DNA from 3 places in the Priestia sp. FSL R5-0597 genome. Region 1 is predicted to be linked to each of the others. Evidence: predicted binding sites of a transcription regulator. Region 1 holds the regulator's gene; each other region holds the start of a gene.
What was found. Region 1 encodes LexA, which represses DNA repair genes until DNA is damaged. Its sites were predicted from a motif close to CGAACATATGTTCG; they were not measured.
Positions count from the first base shown of each region.

Region 2: MKX72_RS10660 (YolD-like family protein) is a predicted target of LexA. The motif match lies at 4,328-4,341, and genes of this name have one in related genera.
Region 3: uvrB (excinuclease ABC subunit UvrB) is a predicted target of LexA. The motif match lies at 4,899-4,912, and genes of this name have one in related genera.

Region 1 is NZ_JBBOUZ010000001.1:3,893,272-3,900,141, reverse strand. It holds gene MKX72_RS20690 (APC family permease) at 1-1,249, shown strand, start outside; gene MKX72_RS20685 (cation diffusion facilitator family transporter) at 1,359-2,336, shown strand; gene MKX72_RS20680 (hypothetical protein) at 2,476-2,655, shown strand; gene MKX72_RS20675 (hypothetical protein) at 2,723-4,168, opposite strand; gene lexA (transcriptional repressor LexA) at 4,378-4,995, opposite strand; gene yneA (cell division suppressor protein YneA) at 5,142-5,471, shown strand; gene MKX72_RS20660 (YneB family resolvase-like protein) at 5,525-6,193, shown strand; gene MKX72_RS20655 (DUF896 domain-containing protein) at 6,263-6,493, shown strand; gene tkt (transketolase) at 6,661-6,870, shown strand, end outside.
Region 2 is NZ_JBBOUZ010000001.1:2,088,502-2,095,371, forward strand. It holds gene cysT (sulfate ABC transporter permease subunit CysT) at 1-57, shown strand, start outside; gene cysW (sulfate ABC transporter permease subunit CysW) at 70-936, shown strand; gene MKX72_RS10645 (sulfate/molybdate ABC transporter ATP-binding protein) at 956-2,029, shown strand; gene MKX72_RS10650 (ketoacyl-ACP synthase III) at 2,138-3,133, shown strand; gene MKX72_RS10655 (YitT family protein) at 3,284-4,123, opposite strand; gene MKX72_RS10660 (YolD-like family protein) at 4,372-4,725, shown strand; gene MKX72_RS10665 (hypothetical protein) at 4,847-4,987, shown strand; gene MKX72_RS10670 (DeoR/GlpR family DNA-binding transcription regulator) at 5,370-6,122, shown strand; gene pfkB (1-phosphofructokinase) at 6,119-6,870, shown strand, end outside.
Region 3 is NZ_JBBOUZ010000001.1:4,848,353-4,855,222, forward strand. It holds gene uvrA (excinuclease ABC subunit UvrA) at 1-2,845, opposite strand, end outside; gene uvrB (excinuclease ABC subunit UvrB) at 2,852-4,831, opposite strand; gene MKX72_RS25665 (sigma-54 interaction domain-containing protein) at 5,167-6,828, shown strand.

The DNA of each region.
Region 1 (6,870 bases):
AGTGACAGGTCAAGTTTCACCTGAGCTTCATACATCTCTCGGTACCGTGGTGCCAGGTATTAGTTTGTTTTTATTATTAAAAGCTTTTTCATCAGGCTGTTCGGCATTGACTGGTGTAGAAGCTATTTCGAATGCAGTGCCTAACTTTAAAGATCCAGGTGCAAAAAATGCTGTTCATACATTAATGCTGATGGGCGGTATTTTAGCCGTTTTATTTTCTGGCATCACGTTTTTAGCTTATTGGCTTGGCATTTCTCCAAAAGCAGATGAAACGGTTGTATCACAAATTGCATCGAGTGTATTTGGACGAAATGGGTTTTATTATTTTATTCAAGGCACCACAGCTCTGATTTTAGTGCTAGCAGCGAATACGGGTTTTTCAGCTTTCCCTTTGCTTGCCGTAAACTTATCGTCTGATAAATACATGCCAAGAATGTTTCAAATTCGCGGCGATCGACTAGGCTATTCAAATGGAATTGTGATTCTTGGAATTGCTTCTATTGTCTTACTTGTCGCCTTTAAAGGAGCGACGGAACAATTAATTCCTCTTTATGCAGTTGGAGTGTTCATTCCATTTACGCTTTCTCAAACAGGCATGATTGTCAAATGGCTTAGAGAAAAGCCGGCCGGCTGGCAAGGAAAGCTAACCATTAACTTAATTGGTGCCCTCATTACCTTAACGGTGCTAATCATTTTGTTTACAACGAAGTTTTCACAAGTATGGTCCGTGCTCGTTTTCTTACCGGTTATCGTTTATATTTTTCATCGCATTCATACGCATTATGAAGCAGTAGGAGAGCAGCTTCGTATTAAGCAAGGAGAAAAGATTGGAAAGCTTGAAGGAAGTGTGGTCATTGTTCCTGTAGCAGGAATGACAAAGGTAGTGGAAAATTCATTGAACTATGCAAGAACGATTGGTGATACCGTTATTGCGGTGCACGTTGCTTTTGACCGAGAAAGCGAAAAGAGAATGGAAGAGAAGTGGGAAAAGTGGCAGCCTGATATTCGTATTGTTACGTTTCACTCTCAATACCGCAGTCTTGTGCGTCCGCTGTTTCGATTCATCGATATGGCTGAAGAAAAAGCCCGGGAAAATAATATGGCTATTACGGTTGTTATTCCGCAGTTCATCACGAAAAAAAGCTGGCAAAACATCCTTCATAATCAGTCCAGTCTGCTGTTAAAAGCACATTTGCTTTACCGTAAAAACGTAATCGTTACAACGGTACCTTATCGTTTTAAAAAATAATGAAACATGACTAAAAACCTCCAACTTATATGTTGGAGGTTTTTAATTTTTAAATTCACATACACTAACCATAATTGAATCTCATCAAAGGCACAAACGGAGGGATTGCATGAGTGAATTAATTAAGTTATTGCGAAAAGGAAATAAATCGGCCATGATGGCCGCTATAGTTAATACCATTATATCCATTATTAAAGGGATTGCTTTTGCTTTAACGGGAAATGTAGCGATGTTTGCTGAAACGATGCACAGCTTAGGAGACGCAGCAAATCAGTTCTTTGTTTTTATAGGTTCAGCATTAAGCAAAAAAGCTCCGACCAAACGATTTCCAAACGGATTTGGACGATTGGTTAATCTCGTTTTATTAGGGGCGGTTCTTGTAGTAGGAATTATGGCATTTGAAACGATTAAAGAAGGGTATCATCATATTCTTCATCCGACGAAGTCTTCAGGCTTTATTTTAAATATTGCAGTACTTGGCATCTCGGTATTACTTGAGATGTTTGTCCTCTTTAAGGCAATGAAAGAAATTTTGCACGATGTCGGAATGAATACTGCAGAGGTCAATGTTTTTACGCAAAGCTTTGTTCATCTAAAGAAAGCAAAGCCAGCAACTAAGCTTGTTTTTATGGAAGATCTGGTAGCCACTGGAGGAGGCGTATTGGCTTTAATTGCCGTTTTTATTTCGCGGTTTACGCCTTTTCATCAAGCTGAAGGAATTGCTTCTATGCTAATTGGTCTTATGATGTTTTTTGTAGTAGGACGAGTATTTTTAGATAACGCTGCTGGAGCGCTTGGTGAAGCAGATAAAGAAATGGAAATGAAAATTGGCGCCATTGTTATGCAAGATGTACAAGTGCGTGATATTCAAACGTTAATGGTGATGAAAGAAGGAGAAGAGCTTCACGTTGAATTAAAAGTAGAAATTGATCCTTCTTTAACAGTAGCAGAAGCGGATGATATTAAAGATCGTCTCGAAAATCGTATTTTACAGGAAAAAGGAATAACGGATGTCATTATTGAATTTGATGAAGATGATGGAATTCCTGACTGGGTGACAAGCGATTTACAGCTTCAAAAAGAATAAAAACAATAGGCTGAAACAAAAGTATTTTAGTTGAAAAGAAATCTGGACGAGTTTGATTCTTGATGGAGAATCAAACTCGTTCGGATTTTTTTATGGTTAGGGTGAACGTTGGTTTTCTGTATGTAGCTACTTCTAGCAGTTGATTGGAGGGCAAGACGAAGACTCCTGCGGGAAAAGCGGAAGGGGTGAGACCCTGCAGGAGCGCAAGCGACGAGGAGGCTCACCGGTCGCCCGCGGAAAGCGAAGTCTTGCACGGAAATCAACAGAGGTGTCACAAGCAATCCCTGCTAGCTTATTTATTTCATTTGTTTCCCTTTAGACTTGCTTAATTTAGTTATGTCTCAATCTCTTCTTTTTTATCATGTATTTTCTGATGCGAACAGCTTTTATGTTTTAAATCGATCTTTTAATAAATTCCATAGGGAACTCACTCCGAGACTAATGCTGATCAGAATTCCTGATAAAGCTACTATTAAAGCGATATATTCAAAGATAGAAAACTGCTTCATACTATCCCAATTGATGTTTCCCTTTAGCTTGCTAATAACTAAATTCATTCCGTAAATACCGGAAAGAACGGTATAAATCGTTAAAATTAATAATAAGTAATTGTGACGCTTGGCCGCGATTTTCTCTTGATTTTGATACAAAGTACCAAGGGTTTCTTTGACTTCTTGATAAAGAGAATTGATGTGGAAGATTTTTTTAAAGAGCTCAGAAAACTCTTGACCTTCCGTGCGAGAGCTAATTTCTAAAAATAAATATTTACCTGAAAATACAGTAATAGAGCGAATTAGTCGCTCGATGCCCTCTGAATTTTTATGAAACGTGAGCTGAGAATACTCATAGGATAGTTTTAGCAACACGATTTTATAGAAAAAATGCAAAAATAAATTATAGTAATGTTGGCCAAATAGATGATTCATCAAAAGCTGATCCGTTTTAGAGTCTGTCGATTTAGAAATACACGAAAACACATGGTCTGTTATAACGTAATAGGTTTCAGGAGCCCATCTGGAATACACGTGTTTGGTATTATACGTTTTAATATACTCATGGTTGTGTGCAGAGATAAACGGTTTCCCGTCAGGCGTATAGCTATTTAGCTGCCCAGTACGAAATAAAGTTGTGGAGTTAATCTCTTGCTCTTGATTTACCGTTACATAACTTAATACAAACATCCGTTCATCGATAAAATAAGGAAGACTCCCGACGTGCTGTTCACGCGTCGCTTCTTTTTTGATGTGTTCGTTCAAAAATGGCGCGAGCTGTGAAAAAATATAATCCTGTACTTTGCTATAGCGATGATGTTCATAGGTAATGGTGGATCCATGCTCTTCAGCAAGCTTCGGTTCTAATACACGAAAATGATTCATGAATTCTAAAATGTCATCATAGGTGTAATGATTATGACTCATCTCAGTGCGAATGGTCATGACGCCAATTTCAAAAGGACATAAAAAAACATCCACAGACAGCACGTTGCTAGACACGGTGGTGGAGGAAGTTTGTAGCGTAACGGTATGGTCTATTTTTTTTGAAAATCGAAGCAAGCCTTCTTTTTCGCACGAATCAGGAAATAGAATACATTCAATGTAAGGAAGAAAATATTGATCCAAGCTATCATGAGATACGTAATACTGTTCTCCGTAGTATTCTTTTTCTACATGTTTGTTTTGAATGGAAAAAAACTCAAACATATTTGCTTCTAGTGCATGAACAAGCTGCTCTTTATTTTTTCGATCAAAGGAAAAAGGAAAAAGAAACATGTTCATTGCTTTGGTAGGCATAATAGTTTGAAATGGTTCTGTTTTCCTTGGTGTATTGGTCATAAACTACATCCTTCTTATAGTCGGTTGTATTTTTTTTGAGAGTCGAAAAAATGCAGACAGAAAGTAAAAGGTAAAACAGGCTTTATAAAAACCGCTCTACCTGCCTGTAATGATTCGACGTATCATTTATAATATGCCAATTTTTTTAGAAAACAAACGTAAAAAAAACCAACTAACATCATGATTAGTTGGTTTTACATACAGTGTGATTAGTGAATCGTGCGATATACACCAGTGACTTTTCCTAAAATCGTTACGTGGCGAAGAATAATAGGCGCCATCGTTGAATTTTCAGGCTGTAAACGAACGAAATTTTCTTCTTTAAAGAAACGTTTTACCGTTGCTTCGTTGTCCTCGGTCATAGCGACCACAATATCTCCGTTATTAGCAGTTTGCTGCTGACGTACGATTACCATATCGCCATCTAGAATACCTGCTTCAATCATACTTTCTCCCATAATTTCAAGCATAAATACATGATCATCTGGAGAAACGAATTTATCTGGAAGAGGGAAATATTCTTCCACATTTTCAACGGCTGTTATAGGAAGACCCGCTGTTACTTTACCGATAACAGGAACATTAATGACATTGCTTTTAGGGATGTTTACTTCGTCTAGTTGAAGAACTTCGATTGCTCTTGGTTTTGTTGGATCTCTGCGAATTAACCCTTTGCTTTCTAAACGAGCTAAATGCCCGTGTACAGTGGAACTAGAGGCTAATCCAACCGCTTCCCCAATCTCACGAACAGAAGGCGGATAACCTTTTAATTTTACTTCGTGCTTAATAAAATCTAGTATGTCTTGTTGACGTTTTGATAGCTTCATATTTTTCACCTCGATTTTAGCTATTCTTTAGGTGAATTATACCACGTGATGTGTCAATATACAAACATAAGTTCGAAGAATTCCATTGACAGAAACAAATGTTCTCAATAAAATAAGAACATATATTCTGATAGGGGGATCATAATATGCACCAATTCTTACATTCTATGAAACATTACGCTATTTTTTTTGCAGTTATCGCTGCACTTACATATGTATTGACGCTGGTTTTAGGAGCGGATAAAGTAGATTTAGACAAATATTCAACGGTTACTATTACAAAAGGAGATACGCTTTGGGACTTGTCCAACAAGTATCATAATCACCATCATTTGACCACCAATGAATTTGTCAAATGGGTTGAAGACGTCAATGATCTAAACTCAGACACTGCCCAGTCTTTATCTCCTGGAGATAAATTATATATTCCTGTTTTAAAAAAAGAGTTACATAATCAAGTGGCAATTGAACAGTAGTGTGTAACGGCCGTTCCTGAATATTGTTAGAAGCCGAAAAGGTCGTGATAAAAGTGGACGCCATTATTTATTGCCGTGTAAGTACGGATAAAAAAACCCAAGAAACATCTTTACAGCGCCAGCAAGAAGAATTAAAAAAGCTTGCTGATCTTCACCATCTAAAAGTAAAAAAAGTCGTAATGGAAAAAGCAAGCGGATATGACGTAGACAGAGAGGGTATATTGGATGTTCTTCATACAATGAAAGAAGAAAAAATATCTGTGCTGCTCATTCAAGACGAAACGCGATTAGGCAGAGGAAATGCCCGAATTGCGCTTCTTCATGCTTTTCATAAAGAAAATGCTACGATTTATACGATTAGTCATCAAGGTCAGCTTCAGCTTTCAGAATCTGATTCGATGGTGTTAGATATTATTAGCTTAGTGGAAGAGCATCAGCGGAAATTACATAATGCTAAAATTAAAAGAGGAATGAAAAGAGCCGTAGAAAACGGTTATCGTCCGCAGCAAAATTTAAAAAATCAAGGAGTTAACTCAGGAAGAGAAAAAAAAGAAGCGCCGATTGAAGAAATTGTCCGCCTTCGTCATAAGGGCTTAACCTTTGCTGAAATTTCAGTTACGCTAAAAGGTTTTGGTTATAATATTTCAAAAGCAACGGTACATCGTCGCTATCAAGAGTATCAAGAGAGTGCTCAATCTCTTGATAAAACGAAAGAGATTTAGTAAGATGACTACATGTTGCCGGAACGGTTCGGTAATTTTAATTATTGATTATAAGGAGATAGGTTTTATATGCTATCAAAAGATAAACTTGCTCGTATTAATGCTCTTTCAAAAAAGGCAAAGGCTGAAGGTCTGACAGAATCTGAAGCGAAAGAACAGCAAGAGCTACGTCAGGAATATTTAAAAGTTTTCCGACAATCTATGACAAACCACCTTCATACGATTAAAGTTGTGGACGAGGAAGGTAAAGATGTTACGCCTAAGAAGTTAAAAGAGAGCAAAAAGAAGCGTCTTCACTAAGACGTTCTAGTAAAACTAGAGGGAGAGTTCCCTCTAGTTTTTTGTATATTTTTAATAAGGCACACAAAAACTGTAAAAGTGGAAATTTTTTTGGTTCAAGTATTGTACAAATAAGCAAATCATTAGTATGATAACATATGTACATAGTTTTGAAAGGAATGAAGAGTATGACACAACGTATTGAAGATCTTTCGATTGCAACAATTCGTACTTTATCAATCGATGCGATTGAGAAAGCAAATTCAGGTCACCCAGGTATGCCAATGGGAGCTGCTCCAATGGCATATACATTGTGGACAAAATTTATGAACATCAATCCAAAGAATCCAAACTGGTTCAACCGTGACCGCTTTGTATTATCAGCAGGACACGGATCA
Region 2 (6,870 bases), 1.8 Mb from region 1:
TTATTACTTATTAATATTATTCAATGGTGGACAAATCGTAAATTTATACATAGTTAAGGAGGGATGACATTGGCAGGACATGTTCCAATGCAGCACGCAAAAACGACTGTTGAAATCACTCATTCTAGTTTAAAAGAGCCCAAAGTCGTCCGATGGCTGCTTACATTTATTGCACTGGCTTTTTTAGCTCTATTCTTAGTGCTTCCGCTTATCACGATTTTTATAACAGCCTTTCAAAAAGGGTGGGAAACATATCTCGCTGCGATTACAAATCCAGATGCCCTGGCTGCTGTTAAACTAACGTTAATCGTTGTGCTGATTACCGTTCCGTTAAATGCCGTTTTTGGCGTGGTAGCTGCATGGTTAATTACGAAGTTTGATTTTAAAGGAAAGAATATTTTAATTACGCTTATTGATTTACCATTTGCCGTTTCGCCTGTTATTGCTGGATTGATTTTTATTTTATTATTTGGTGCACAAGGGTTGTTCGGAGAATGGCTGTTTAATCACGACATCAAAATTGTCTTTGCTATTCCCGGTATTATATTAGCTACCCTTTTTGTAACGCTTCCGTTTGTTGCCAAAGAATTGATTCCACTCATGCAAGCTCAAGGGTCAGCCGAAGAAGAGGCATCGTTAACGTTAGGAGCCAGCGGTTTCAAAACTTTTTTTCTAGTGACATTACCTAATATTAAATGGGGCTTATTATATGGAATCATTTTATGTAATGCGAGGGCGATTGGAGAGTTTGGAGCTGTTTCCGTTGTGTCGGGGCACATTCGAGGAATGACAAATACGATGCCTCTTCATATTGAAATTCTCTACAATGAATATCAATTTGCAGCAGCGTTTGCGGTAGCATCTTTAATGTCAGTTTTAGCTATATTTACATTAATTGTAAAAAATATTATTGAGTGGAAAGCCAAACATATTTAAAAAGGAAGGAGCTTATGAGATGAGTATCCATATTAAGCACGTATCAAAGAACTTTGGTGATTTTAAAGCGCTGGATTCTATTAACATTGATATTCAAACGGGTGAATTAGTAGCTTTACTCGGTCCGTCCGGTTCTGGAAAAACATCTTTGCTTCGCATCATTGCCGGTCTTGAACATCTTGACCAAGGAGCTATTTTATTTGATGGAAAGGAAATTACGCACGTAAATCCAAAAGAGCGGAATGTAGGGTTTGTTTTTCAACACTATGCTTTGTTCAGGCATATGACTGTGTTTGATAACATTGCGTATGGTTTAAAAGTACGACCTAAAAAAACAAGACCTTCTAAAATGGACATTAACAAGAAAGTAACCGAGCTGCTGCAGCTTGTGAAACTAGAGCCGCTTGCAAATCGCTATCCTTCTCAATTATCGGGAGGACAGCGCCAGCGAGTAGCGCTTGCTCGAGCGTTAGCAGTGGAACCGAAAGTACTGCTATTAGATGAACCTTTTGGCGCTTTGGATGCGAAAGTTCGTAAAGATTTACGCAGATGGCTGCGTAAATTGCATAATGACTTTCATATTACGAGTATATTCGTTACGCATGATCAAGAAGAAGCTTTAGATGTAGCTGATCGTATTGTTGTGATGAACAACGGGAAAATTGAGCAGATTGGAAGTCCTGAGGAAGTATATGATCATCCTAACAGTCCATTTGTGTACGATTTTTTAGGAAACGTCAATTTATTTAAGGGTCGCATTCATAAAGGCAGGCTAAAACAGGGAAGCTTTGAAATGGATGTTCCAGAATTTAGCGGAAGAAATGAAGAAGCAGCTGTTGGATATGTGCGACCTCATGATATTCACCTTGAAAAAGTAAAAACAAGCGCAGATGCCGTTTCTGCAACCGTTAGCCATATTCATGTGATAGGACCTATCGTGCAAATTGAATTAAAAAGAGAAGATGCAGAAGAATTTTTAGAAGCTGAATTAAGCAAAGAGCATTATAAAACACTCAGCCTTCAAGTAGGAGAGCAGGTGTATGTAAAGCCTAAGCAGCTAAAAGTATTTATTCCAGAAGATTATTCTATTTGATAAAAAGCGTGAAGGGTATACCTTTGCGCTTTTTATCTATTAATAAATTAGTACCAGATATTAAAAGTAGGTGTTATAATTAAGTATCAACTGATTTGAGGTGGAGAAATGATGCAATCAAAAGCTAGAATCACAGGAATGGGGATATATACACCAAAGCAAAAATTAACGAACGACCATTTAAAAGAAATGGTTGATACAAGTGACGAATGGATTGTACAGCGCACGGGAATGAAAGAACGGCGAATTGCTGGTGAAGGCGAATACACGTCTACGCTTGCCATTCGAGCAGTTGAAAATTTGCTCAACCGATATGCTGTAGAAATAGAAGATGTAGATGCAATTATTGTTTCGACAACAACGCCCGATCACTTTTTTCCTAGCGTAGCATGTCAGGTTCAAGATTACTTTCATATTAATCAAGCTGCTGCATTTGATTTAAGTGCCGCATGCGCCGGTTTTACATATGGACTTCACGTGGCGAACGGCTTAGTGACGTCGGGATTGCATAAAAAGATTTTAGTTATTGGTGCTGAAGTCATGTCGAAAATTACAGATTATAAGGACCGGGCTACCTGCGTGCTGTTCGGTGACGGAGCGGGAGCTATGCTTGTAGAATACGATGAGCATAATCCAAGTTTCTTAGGATGTAACTACGGAACGGACGGAAGCGGAGGGGTGAATTTATATCGTTCTAATTTATCTGATACTCTTTCAGGAAAAGAAATTAACGCGAGCGGAAATTTAGTTCAAAATGGGCGTGAAGTATACCGCTTTGCTGTCCGAACGATTCCAAAAGGAGTAGAAGCATTGTTAAAGGGTACTTCCATTTCTCTTTCTGATGTAAATTGGTTTATTCCGCACAGTGCAAACCTTCGGATGATTGAAGCTATTTGTGCTAAAACAGGTGTTTCAATGGATAAAACGTTAACGAGTGTACAATACTGCGGAAATACATCTTCAGCTTCTATTCCACTTGCCTTGAACGAAGGAATAATGACAGGAAAAGTACGGGATAATGACCTTCTTATTCTCTATGGGTTTGGAGGAGGATTAACGCATTGCGGTTTGTTAATTAAATGGACGTGTAAAGAAAAAAGCTAAAAGGCATCGCCTTTTAGTTTTTTAGGCTTTCATTGAAGCGCTTTTTTATTATCGTTACAAGAAAGTTTTTTCTTTTTATAACAGCAGGTTTACTGTATTTCCAGCGCAAACATATATAATAGAAAAAACCCGCTTTTTTACAGCGGGTTTTTAGCTGGCCTTTGGAATAGTAAAACCTACTCCAAAGACGTCTCGCACATCGTGGACAACCACAAAAGCCTGTTCATCGACTTTATGAATAATGCGCTTTAACTCTAATAGTTCTTGTTTGTTCACAACTACGTACAATACGTCTTTTGCTTCTTTTGTATAGCTTCCATGAGCAGAAAAGACAGTGACGCCTCGCTGCATCTTTTTGTTAACTTGTTCGGCTACTTCAGCTGAACGGTGTGAAATAATAGTGATTGCTTTGCGGGGGTTGAGTCCTTCAATAATATAATCAAGCACCTTTGTTCCGATATAAAGAGAAATAACCGTGTACATCGTCTTTTCTCCACCGATGACAAAATAGGCGCTTGCTACAACTAATAAATCAATTGCTAGCATCGTTTTGCTAATATTCCAGTCTAGATATTGATTAGCTAAGCGGGCGATAACTGCCGAGCCTCCGGAAGTTCCGCCACCTCTAAACACAAGCCCGAGTCCTACACCGGCTAAAATACCAGCAAAAATAGCCCCCAGTAGCGTATCGTCAAGAGGATTTCCCAGTCCTTCAGTTATATGTAGGAATAGAGATGTGAAAATAATACATATAATTGTGTAAGCAATCACACGTTTGTGAAGCAATTTGTATCCGATCAGTACCAGCAAACCGTTTAATATAAAGTTTGTGATACCAGGAGACCAGCCTAGTACATAATAGGTAATCATTGTTACACCGGTTACGCCGCCTTCTGCTAATTCATTTGGAATAGCAAAATAATTAATGGCCAGTGCGAAAATGAGGCTTCCTAGAATAATGAGGATAATTTCTTTTATTTTATTGATCATGAACGTTACCTCCAATCATCAAAAACTCCGAAAACACAGTCATGACAATGTATTATACCAACTCTAGAGGCTGAATTAAAGATGGGATATTATTATTTTTTAAAAAATCAATTTCTGCTATCAACATAAAATCTTTTGACAGTTTTTATGGAGTATGAAAAAATGAATTGTTTGCTTTTATTTTGATTAAAAAGTTTTGCAATGAGAATGTTCGTTCGGTAAAATAGAAGCAAGAGTCAAGGGGGAGAATGAACGTGTATCAAGATGAATTAAAACAGTATGCGAAGTTAGTAATGCCTGAGCATTTAGAGAAAATGAAGAAAATGTACAGTCCCGAGGCGCATAAGCAGTCTTTAGGGTTGAAAAAAGAAAAGATTGAGCATATTGAAAATGTCATTATGAACAGTTACTCGGAGCATCATCCAGTAACCCTTCACGTCTATGAAGCAGGACATATTCAAAGATATGAACGAGTGACAATCGATAAAGTTTCTCTGCAGTCGAATACGCTGATGGTGACAGGGCCTTGTTATACATATTCGATTCGAGCGGATGCAGTAATTGAAGCAGATGTATGGAAAGATGAAAGCTACTCTAGCTAAGAGTAGCTTTTTTGTTGAATTTGTATCTTTTTTTTAACGCTTGCATACAATACATAAAAGCATATTCTGCGAGTAGTCACTTTTAGCTACTAGGAAATTTTGATTAAAGAAGGGATATTGTATGCAAAATGAAAAAACTCAAGTAAGAGAAATTGAATTAACGCAGTTCATTAAGAAAAGACTCGTTCGTTTTATCTCAAGTTTGGCTATTTCTTCTGCCCTTGCTTCTATATTATATATGCTTCTGTTTTTATTTAAATGATGGGTCACTTTGAGTTGTCCAAAAAGGTGGACAACTTTTTTGATGTATAGGCTCTCATTAAAACAGGACAAGCTAAACATAATTCAGTCAAGAGAAATTAAATCGGTCAAGAAATAGTCAAAAACAGTCATAGCTAATTAGTTGTAAGAAAACCTTTACATATAATGAGAAAAGTAGACAAATTCTTGAATTACCAACTTATTTCCTTTTGTATAAACTATTATCAAAACAAATGCAAATCTAATTGTTCGTTCAAAAAACTTTATTTTGTAATTAAAAAAATGAATGTTTTTGATTTTTTATGATTGATTTTGAATGTAAACCGTGATAAAGTAAGTACATGAAATAAATGAAAACGCTTTTTTGAAAAAGGAGCTAGAACATGTTAACGCCGGAGAGACATCAACTAATCTTAAAACTTTTAAAAGAGAAAGAACTTGTAAAAGTGCAAGAGTTTATCGAAGTTACAGGCGCTTCGGAATCCACAATTAGAAGAGACTTAAGTCAACTAGAAGAAGAGCAAATGCTCAAACGTGTTCACGGTGGCGCTTCGCTTATTCGCAGTAAACGAATCGAACTGAGCGTTATCGAAAAATCTGCTAAAAATATTCAAGATAAACGAAACATTGCAGAGTATGCGGCTTCCATTATAAATGAAGGTGACTGTATTTTTTTAGATGCAGGAACTACAACGTATGAAATGATTCCTTTTTTGAAGCAAAAAGATGTAGTTGTCGTGACAAATGGTTTAATGCATTTAAACCCGATGTTAGAACAAGGTATCACCCTCTATTTAATTGGAGGATCTGTTAAACATAAAACGGGCGCTTTAATTGGCAATGGAGCTCTTTTAAGTCTTGAGCAGTATCGTTTTGATAAGTGCTTTATGGGAGCGAATGGGATTCATCATCAATATGGATATACAACTCCTGATCCAGAAGAAGCATTGATCAAGCAAACGGCAATGAAGCTTTCTAGAGAATCTTATATTTTATCAGATTCTACTAAGTTTTTTGAAACAAGTTTTGCGAAAATAGCCGATTTACATGAAGCAAAAATTATAACAAATGACGTACCTAGTGATGTACTTATACAGTATGCAAACAAAACAGACATAAAGGTTGTGAAATCATGATTTATACATGTACGTTGAACCCATCCGTTGATTACGTAGTACATGTTTCAGCATTCGAAGAAGGCGGACTTAACCGCACAACGAATGAAGCCAAGTTTCCAGGAGGGAAAGGCATTAACGTCTCTCGCGTTTTAAAGCGATTAGATGTTGATAATAAAGCTCTCGGTTTTGTAGCCGGCTTTACAGGAACCTATATCGAAGACTACTTAAAAGCGGAGAATATTGAAACAGCTTTTACAAGAGTTGATGGAGATACCCGCATTAACGTAAAGTTAAAAACGGAAAAAGAAACAGAAATTAACGGTCAAGGACCTGCTATTACAGACGAAGCGCTTCAGTCTTTATTGACTCAAGTAAAGCAAATGACTGAAGGCGATATCTTCGTATTAGCAGGAAGTATACCGAAAACGCTTCCAAGTTCTGTGTATGAAACGTTAACGGAACTAGCAGCAGCGAACGGAGTAAAAGTAGTAGTAGATGCAAGTGGAAAAACCTTGCTAGACGTCGTGTCTCACAAGCCGTTTTTTATCAAACCAAATCATCATGAACTTGCAGAATTGTTTGATGTAGAAGTAAACAGTGCAGAAGATGCGCTAGTATACGGTAAAAAGCTTGTGGAACAAGGAGCGCAAAACGTCGTTGTATCCATGGCAGGCGATGGAGCACTTCTTATTAACGAAAGCGGTGTCTACAGTGCCACAGTCCCTAAAGGAACAGTGAAAAATTCTGTTGGAGCTGGCGATTCACT
Region 3 (6,870 bases), 960 kb from region 1:
TTTTCTCCATACGCTTACGGTCACGTTCTAAAATTGGCTTCAAATAATGGCCCGTATAGGATTCTTTTACTTTCGCCACTTCTTCTGGCGTACCCGTAGCCACAATTTGTCCGCCTTTATCTCCACCTTCAGGCCCTAAATCAAGTAGATAATCAGCTGCTTTGATCACGTCTAAATTATGTTCGATCACTAGAACTGTATCTCCATTTTCAACTAAACGCTGAAGCACTTTTAATAAACGTGCGATATCATCGACATGAAGACCGGTAGTCGGTTCGTCTAAAATGTACAGCGTTCTTCCTGTTGAGCGACGGTGAAGCTCTGAAGCTAACTTTACACGCTGGGCCTCTCCACCCGATAAAGTAGTGGCCGGCTGTCCAAGCGTGATATAGCCAAGTCCTACATCGTAAATGGTCTGCAGCTTCCGCTTAATCTTTGGAATGTTTTCAAAGAAGTGAAGCGCGTCTTCAACTGTCATATCCAACACATCTGAAATGTTTTGATCTTTGTATTTTACTTCTAAAGTTTCCCGGTTATATCGTTTGCCGTGGCAGACTTCGCAAGGAACGTATACATCTGGCAGGAAATGCATTTCGATTTTAATAATACCGTCTCCTCGACAAGCTTCACAGCGGCCGCCTTTCACGTTAAAGCTAAAGCGGCCTTTTTTATATCCGCGCACTTTTGCTTCGTTTGTTTGGGCAAATACATCTCGAATGTCATCAAATACACCTGTATAGGTTGCAGGGTTTGAACGAGGCGTACGGCCTATGGGAGACTGATCAATATCAATGACTTTATCTAAATGTTCAATGCCTTTGATTTCTTTATGTTCTCCTGCTTTGCTTTTTGCTTTATGCAGCTTTTGCGCCAATGATTTGTGAAGGATATCATTTACAAGCGTACTCTTACCTGATCCAGATACACCTGTAACAGCTGTGAATACACCTAACGGAAGCTTTGCTTTTACATTTTTCAAATTATTTTCTTTTGCTCCTATAATTTCAATCATCCGATCTTTATCTATCGAACGTCTTTCGGCTGGAAGTGGAATAAACTTCTCTCCTGATAGATATTGACCCGTTAAGGAATTTTCATCATCCATCACTTCCTGAGGCGTGCCTTGAGAAACAACGGCACCCCCGTGTACGCCGGCTCCTGGTCCGATATCAATTAAATAATCAGCTGCCATCATCGTATCTTCATCATGCTCTACAACAATCAACGTATTTCCAATATCGCGCATGTCTTGCATTGTGCGAATTAAGCGATCGTTGTCACGTTGATGAAGACCGATAGAAGGTTCATCTAAAATATAAAGAACCCCCGTCAAACGAGAACCGATTTGAGTAGCCAAGCGAATGCGCTGCGCTTCCCCTCCTGAAAGAGTTCCAGCAGAGCGGTTCAATGTTAAGTAATCAAGTCCCACGTTAATGAGAAAGCTTAGACGCTCACGAATTTCACGCAGTATCATATCCGCAATCTTCATGTCTTTTTCAGATAAACTGAGACTTTCAAAAAAGTCATATGCTTCTTTTACTGAAAAGCGTGTTGTATCTCCTATATGCTTTTCGTCAATAAGCACCGCTAAGCTTTCGCGTTTTAAACGATTTCCTTTACATTTTGGACAAGCTTGCTGAGCCATGTATTTTTCCATTTGCTCACGGATATAATCAGAACTTGTTTCATGATAACGGCGTTCTACGTTCCGAAGCACACCTTCAAATTCGATATGATTTTCTCTTACTTGGCCAAAATCATTTTCATAGCGAAAGTAAATTTTTTCTTTACCGCTGCCATATAATACTTTATCAAATAAATGTTCCGGGATATCTCGAACCGGCACATCCATGTCGATGCCGTAATGTGTACATACGGCTTCAAGCAGCTGCGGATAGTATTGAGAACTTGTTGGCTCCCAAGGTGCAATTGCGTGCTGATGAAGTGTTAAGTCATAGTTAGGAATCACTAAATCTTTATCCACTTCCAATTTCGTTCCTAACCCGTCACACGTTGGACACGCCCCGTACGGACTATTAAATGAAAACATGCGGGGCTCAAGTTCTCCAATGGAGAAGCCACATTTTGGACAAGCATGATGCTCGCTAAAAAGTAATTCTTCCTCACCTATTACATCAATAATTACTTTCCCATCTCCAAGGCGAAGAGCTGATTCCAAAGAGTCCGACAAACGAGCGGCTACACCTTCTTTGACAACAACGCGATCAATCACTACTTCAATGGAGTGCTTTTTGTTTTTTTCCAGTTCAATTTCTTCTGTTATTTCACGCATTTCTCCGTCTACTCGAATGCGAACGTACCCTTCCTTTTTAATATCTTCTAATACTTTTACATGGGTGCCTTTTCGGCCAGATACCACAGGGGCCAGTACTTGAAGTTTTGTACGTTCAGGGTACTCTAAAATTCTATCTACCATTTGCTCAATCGTTTGAGACGTAATTTCAATTCCATGATTAGGACAAATCGGCTTTCCTACACGAGCAAACAAAAGGCGCAAATAGTCATAGATTTCGGTCACAGTTCCGACGGTTGAACGAGGGTTTCGGCTCGTTGTTTTTTGATCGATTGAAATAGCAGGCGACAATCCTTCGATCGAATCTACATCTGGCTTATCCATTTGACCTAAAAACTGTCTTGCATACGCCGAAAGTGACTCGACATAACGTCTTTGTCCTTCAGCATAGATTGTATCGAAAGCTAAAGAAGATTTACCAGAACCTGACAAACCTGTTAATACCACTAATTTGTCTCGCGGGATTTCAATATCGATATTTTTCAAATTGTGGGCTCGTGCACCTTTTACCACGATTTTTTCCATCGCCATGTTTTATCACCCTTCCGCTTTTAATTCTAGAATCAAGTCACGAAGCTCAGCTGCGCGTTCAAAGTTAAGCGCTTTGGCTGCTTCTTTCATTTCTTGTTCCATTTCTTCTACGAGCTTTGCTTTTTCTTTTTTATTGAGTTTATCAAATGCCGGTGCTTCTTCATACGTTTCTGTATCTTCTGCTACTACTGTTGCACGAATTGAGCCTCGAACTTCTTTTTGAATCGTTGTCGGTGTAATACCATGCTCTTCGTTGTAAGCTTCTTGAATACTTCTACGACGCTTGGTCTCATTGATAGCAATGTCCATAGAGTTTGTGATGCGATCTGCATACATAATGACATGTCCATTAGCATTTCGCGCAGCACGTCCAATGGTTTGAATAAGCGATCGTTCTGAACGCAAGAATCCTTCTTTGTCCGCATCTAATATGGTTACTAACGAAACTTCTGGAATATCTAAACCTTCACGAAGTAAGTTAATCCCTATGAGCACATCATATTTTCCAAGCCGCAGCTCTCGGATAATTTCAATACGCTCGAGCGTCTTCACCTCAGAGTGAAGATATTGAACTTTAATGCCAATTTCTTTTAAGTAGTTCGTTAAATCCTCAGACATTTTCTTTGTTAACGTCGTGACGAGCACTCGTTCATTTCGCTTAATCCGGTCGTGAATTTCTCCAATTAAATCATCAATCTGCCCTTCAATTGGTCGAACTTCAATATTTGGATCTAATAATCCCGTTGGACGGATAATTTGTTCAATCACCTCAGGCGCCTTCTCAAGTTCGTAAGGACCTGGTGTTGCTGAAACATGGACGATTTGTTTAATATGCTGTTCAAATTCATCAAATTTAAGCGGACGGTTATCTAATGCAGACGGCAAGCGGAAACCATGGTCCACCAACACTTGTTTACGCGCTTGGTCTCCATTATACATTCCTCTAACTTGAGGAATGGTAACGTGGGATTCATCCACCACAAGAAGGAAATCTTCCGGGAAGAAATCCAGCAGTGTATAAGGTGTAGAACCAGCCGGACGAAGCGTTAAATGACGAGAGTAATTCTCGATTCCTGAACAAAATCCCATTTCTCTCATCATTTCTAGGTCGTAGCGAGTGCGCTGCTCCAAGCGCTGCGCTTCTAAAAGCTTTCCTGCTTCTTTTAACTTCTCTAGCTGTTCTTCTAGTTCTTTTTCAATGTTTTGAATGGCCACACGCATTTTTTCTTCCCTCGTGACGAAGTGAGATGCCGGGAAGATAGCCACGTGTTCACGATCTCCAATAATTTCTCCTGTTAAGGCGTCGACTTCGCGAATGCGGTCAATTTCATCCCCGAAAAATTCCACGCGAATACAGTGTTCATCTCGAGACACAGGAAAAATCTCAACAACATCACCGCGAACGCGGAACGTTCCGCGCTTGAAGTCAATATCGTTTCTTTCGTACTGTACATCCACTAGCGTACGAAGCAGCTGATTGCGTTCTTTTTCCATTCCTACTCGAAGAGATACGACCATTTCTTTGTATTCTTCCGGAGACCCTAATCCATAAATACAGGATACGCTGGCAATAATAATGACATCTTTTCGTTCAAAAAGAGCAGAAGTTGCCGAGTGACGAAGTTTATCAATCTCGTCATTAATGCTTGCATCTTTTTCAATAAATGTATCTGTTTGAGGTACATAAGCTTCAGGCTGATAGTAATCATAGTAACTGACAAAGTATTCGACTGCATTATTAGGAAAAAACTCTTTAAACTCACTGTACAATTGACCAGCAAGCGTTTTGTTATGAGCCATAATTAATGTCGGCTTATTTATTTCCTTAATAACATTAGACATAGTGAAGGTTTTTCCCGTTCCTGTAGCACCTAATAATACTTGATGCTGCTTACCTTCTTTAATTCCTTTCACAATCTTTTCAATTGCCTTTGGCTGATCACCTTGCGGTTGATATGGGGATACTAATTCAAACTGATCTTTCAAATGAAGGCCTCCGTTTCTATTTTCTTGTTTTATCTATTTTTATTACGATATGTAAAAACCGAAAACGCGAACTGATATTCGTATTTTATCACTTTATACTCATAAATGAAACTAATGAGTATTAATCTTATATAGTGTTTGTTTGTTTTGATTTTTTACCCTGTTACTTTATTACCCACTAAATTCTTATACTACCCTTTTCGAGGGGAATACAACTCTTTAGATGAAAGCAATAAAAGAAAGTAAGCTGCCTAATTGTTTGAAAAAGATAGGCTTTTGCGCCAATTTCTAAATTATGATACAGTATAAAAAATATGTACTGAGAGGGGTTTAGTATGGCAAGCGTTGATCAAGTTCTTATAAATAACTCCTTTATAACAGTTGAAGAATCAACTTCTTTAGCTAAAGTGAAATCTGAACTTTCCAACTATGATTTCGTTGTAGTCACAGCAAGTACCTTTTATGTAATACAAAAAGATGAACGATACCTTTTAACAGGTCATGACGAGGCATCGTCCATTAAAAAAGTAATAGCGGACACAAATTGGCCTTCATCTTCTACTTCTACGTTAGCCAATTTACAAGCCAACACAAACTGGAATAGACCAGTCCTCATTCAAGCAGAAAACCAAGAAACCACAATAGGACTTGTAACACCTTCACAGTGGATTACACATTTGCATAGCCAAAATGAGATATTAGCTTCCTATTTTGATACATTGGCAGAAACCATTAATGATGCAGTGACAGCGGTCGATCATGAAGGAAATGTAATCTTGTGGAATACTGCTGCGGAACATACGTATAAGATTCAGAGAGATGATATTATTGGTAGAAAAATCGGAGAGCATTTTAAAGATGAATCCATCATTCTACATACGATTCTAAATGAAGGGCGTCCTGTGCGCGGAACGTATCATCGTCCTAATGAACAAACTCACGTGCTTATCAATGCATCTCCTATTATAAGAAACAACCGAGTCATAGGTGGAGTCGCAACCGAACATGACATTACCAATATTGTAAGACTAAATGAAGAAATTGATGTATCTCTTCTCATTCCGAAAGATAATCCATTTTCTTCTTTTGCGGGTATCAGTCCTGAAATTAAGCAAGCCGTTGACATTGCCAAAAAAGTGGCATCTACAGATATGCCTATTTTATTAACAGGAGAACCTGGTTCTGGGAAAGAAATGCTGGCTCAGGCCATCCACTACGGGGGATCCAAACATAAAGAACCTTTTTTATCTTTAAATTGCGCCACTATTCCATCTGGACTTCTGGAAATTGAACTCTTTGGTCATCAAAAAGACGTCTTTTCAGAAGATCCAACGACCATTGCAGGAAAACTGGAGCAGGCTCATAACGGGACGTTATTTATTGAAGAAATTGATAAAATGCCTCTTGAAATTCAAGTTAAGTTTCTCCGTTACTTGGAAGAACGAGCCTTTTATCACGTTGGAGGCACGGAAGAAATTCAAGTCCAAACCCGAATTGTAGCCTCTACTACGACGCCTTTGGAAGAGTTGCTAAAAGCCGGTGAATTCCATGAAAATCTTTACTATTTGCTGACCGTCATTAATATTATCATTCCGCCGCTTCGAGACCATAAAGAAGACATTGAAGCATTAACGCAGCAATTTGTACAGGAATTTAGTAAAAAGTATAAAAAGAAGGCTCCTTTCATCAGCTCTGAAGTTCTCGAAGCCTTTATGCAATACGATTGGCCAGGAAATATTCGCGAGCTGAGAAATACGATTGAACGAATGATTTTTCTTAGTGATCAGTCGTTGATTACCCTTACGCACCTTCCTGACAATCTGAAGGATGCCAGTTCTTTCACAGAAGTTCAAAAAGAAGAAGATTCTCTCCAAGAAGCTAGGCTAATAGAAGAGACTCTTCAAAAAACCTACGGAAACAAAAGTGCAGCAGCAGATCTGCTTGGCATTTCGCGCGGCACCCTTTATAACAAAATCAAAGAATACGGATTAAACTAATTAAAAAATTCGACACGAAGCTCAGGATACTTGTGTCGAATT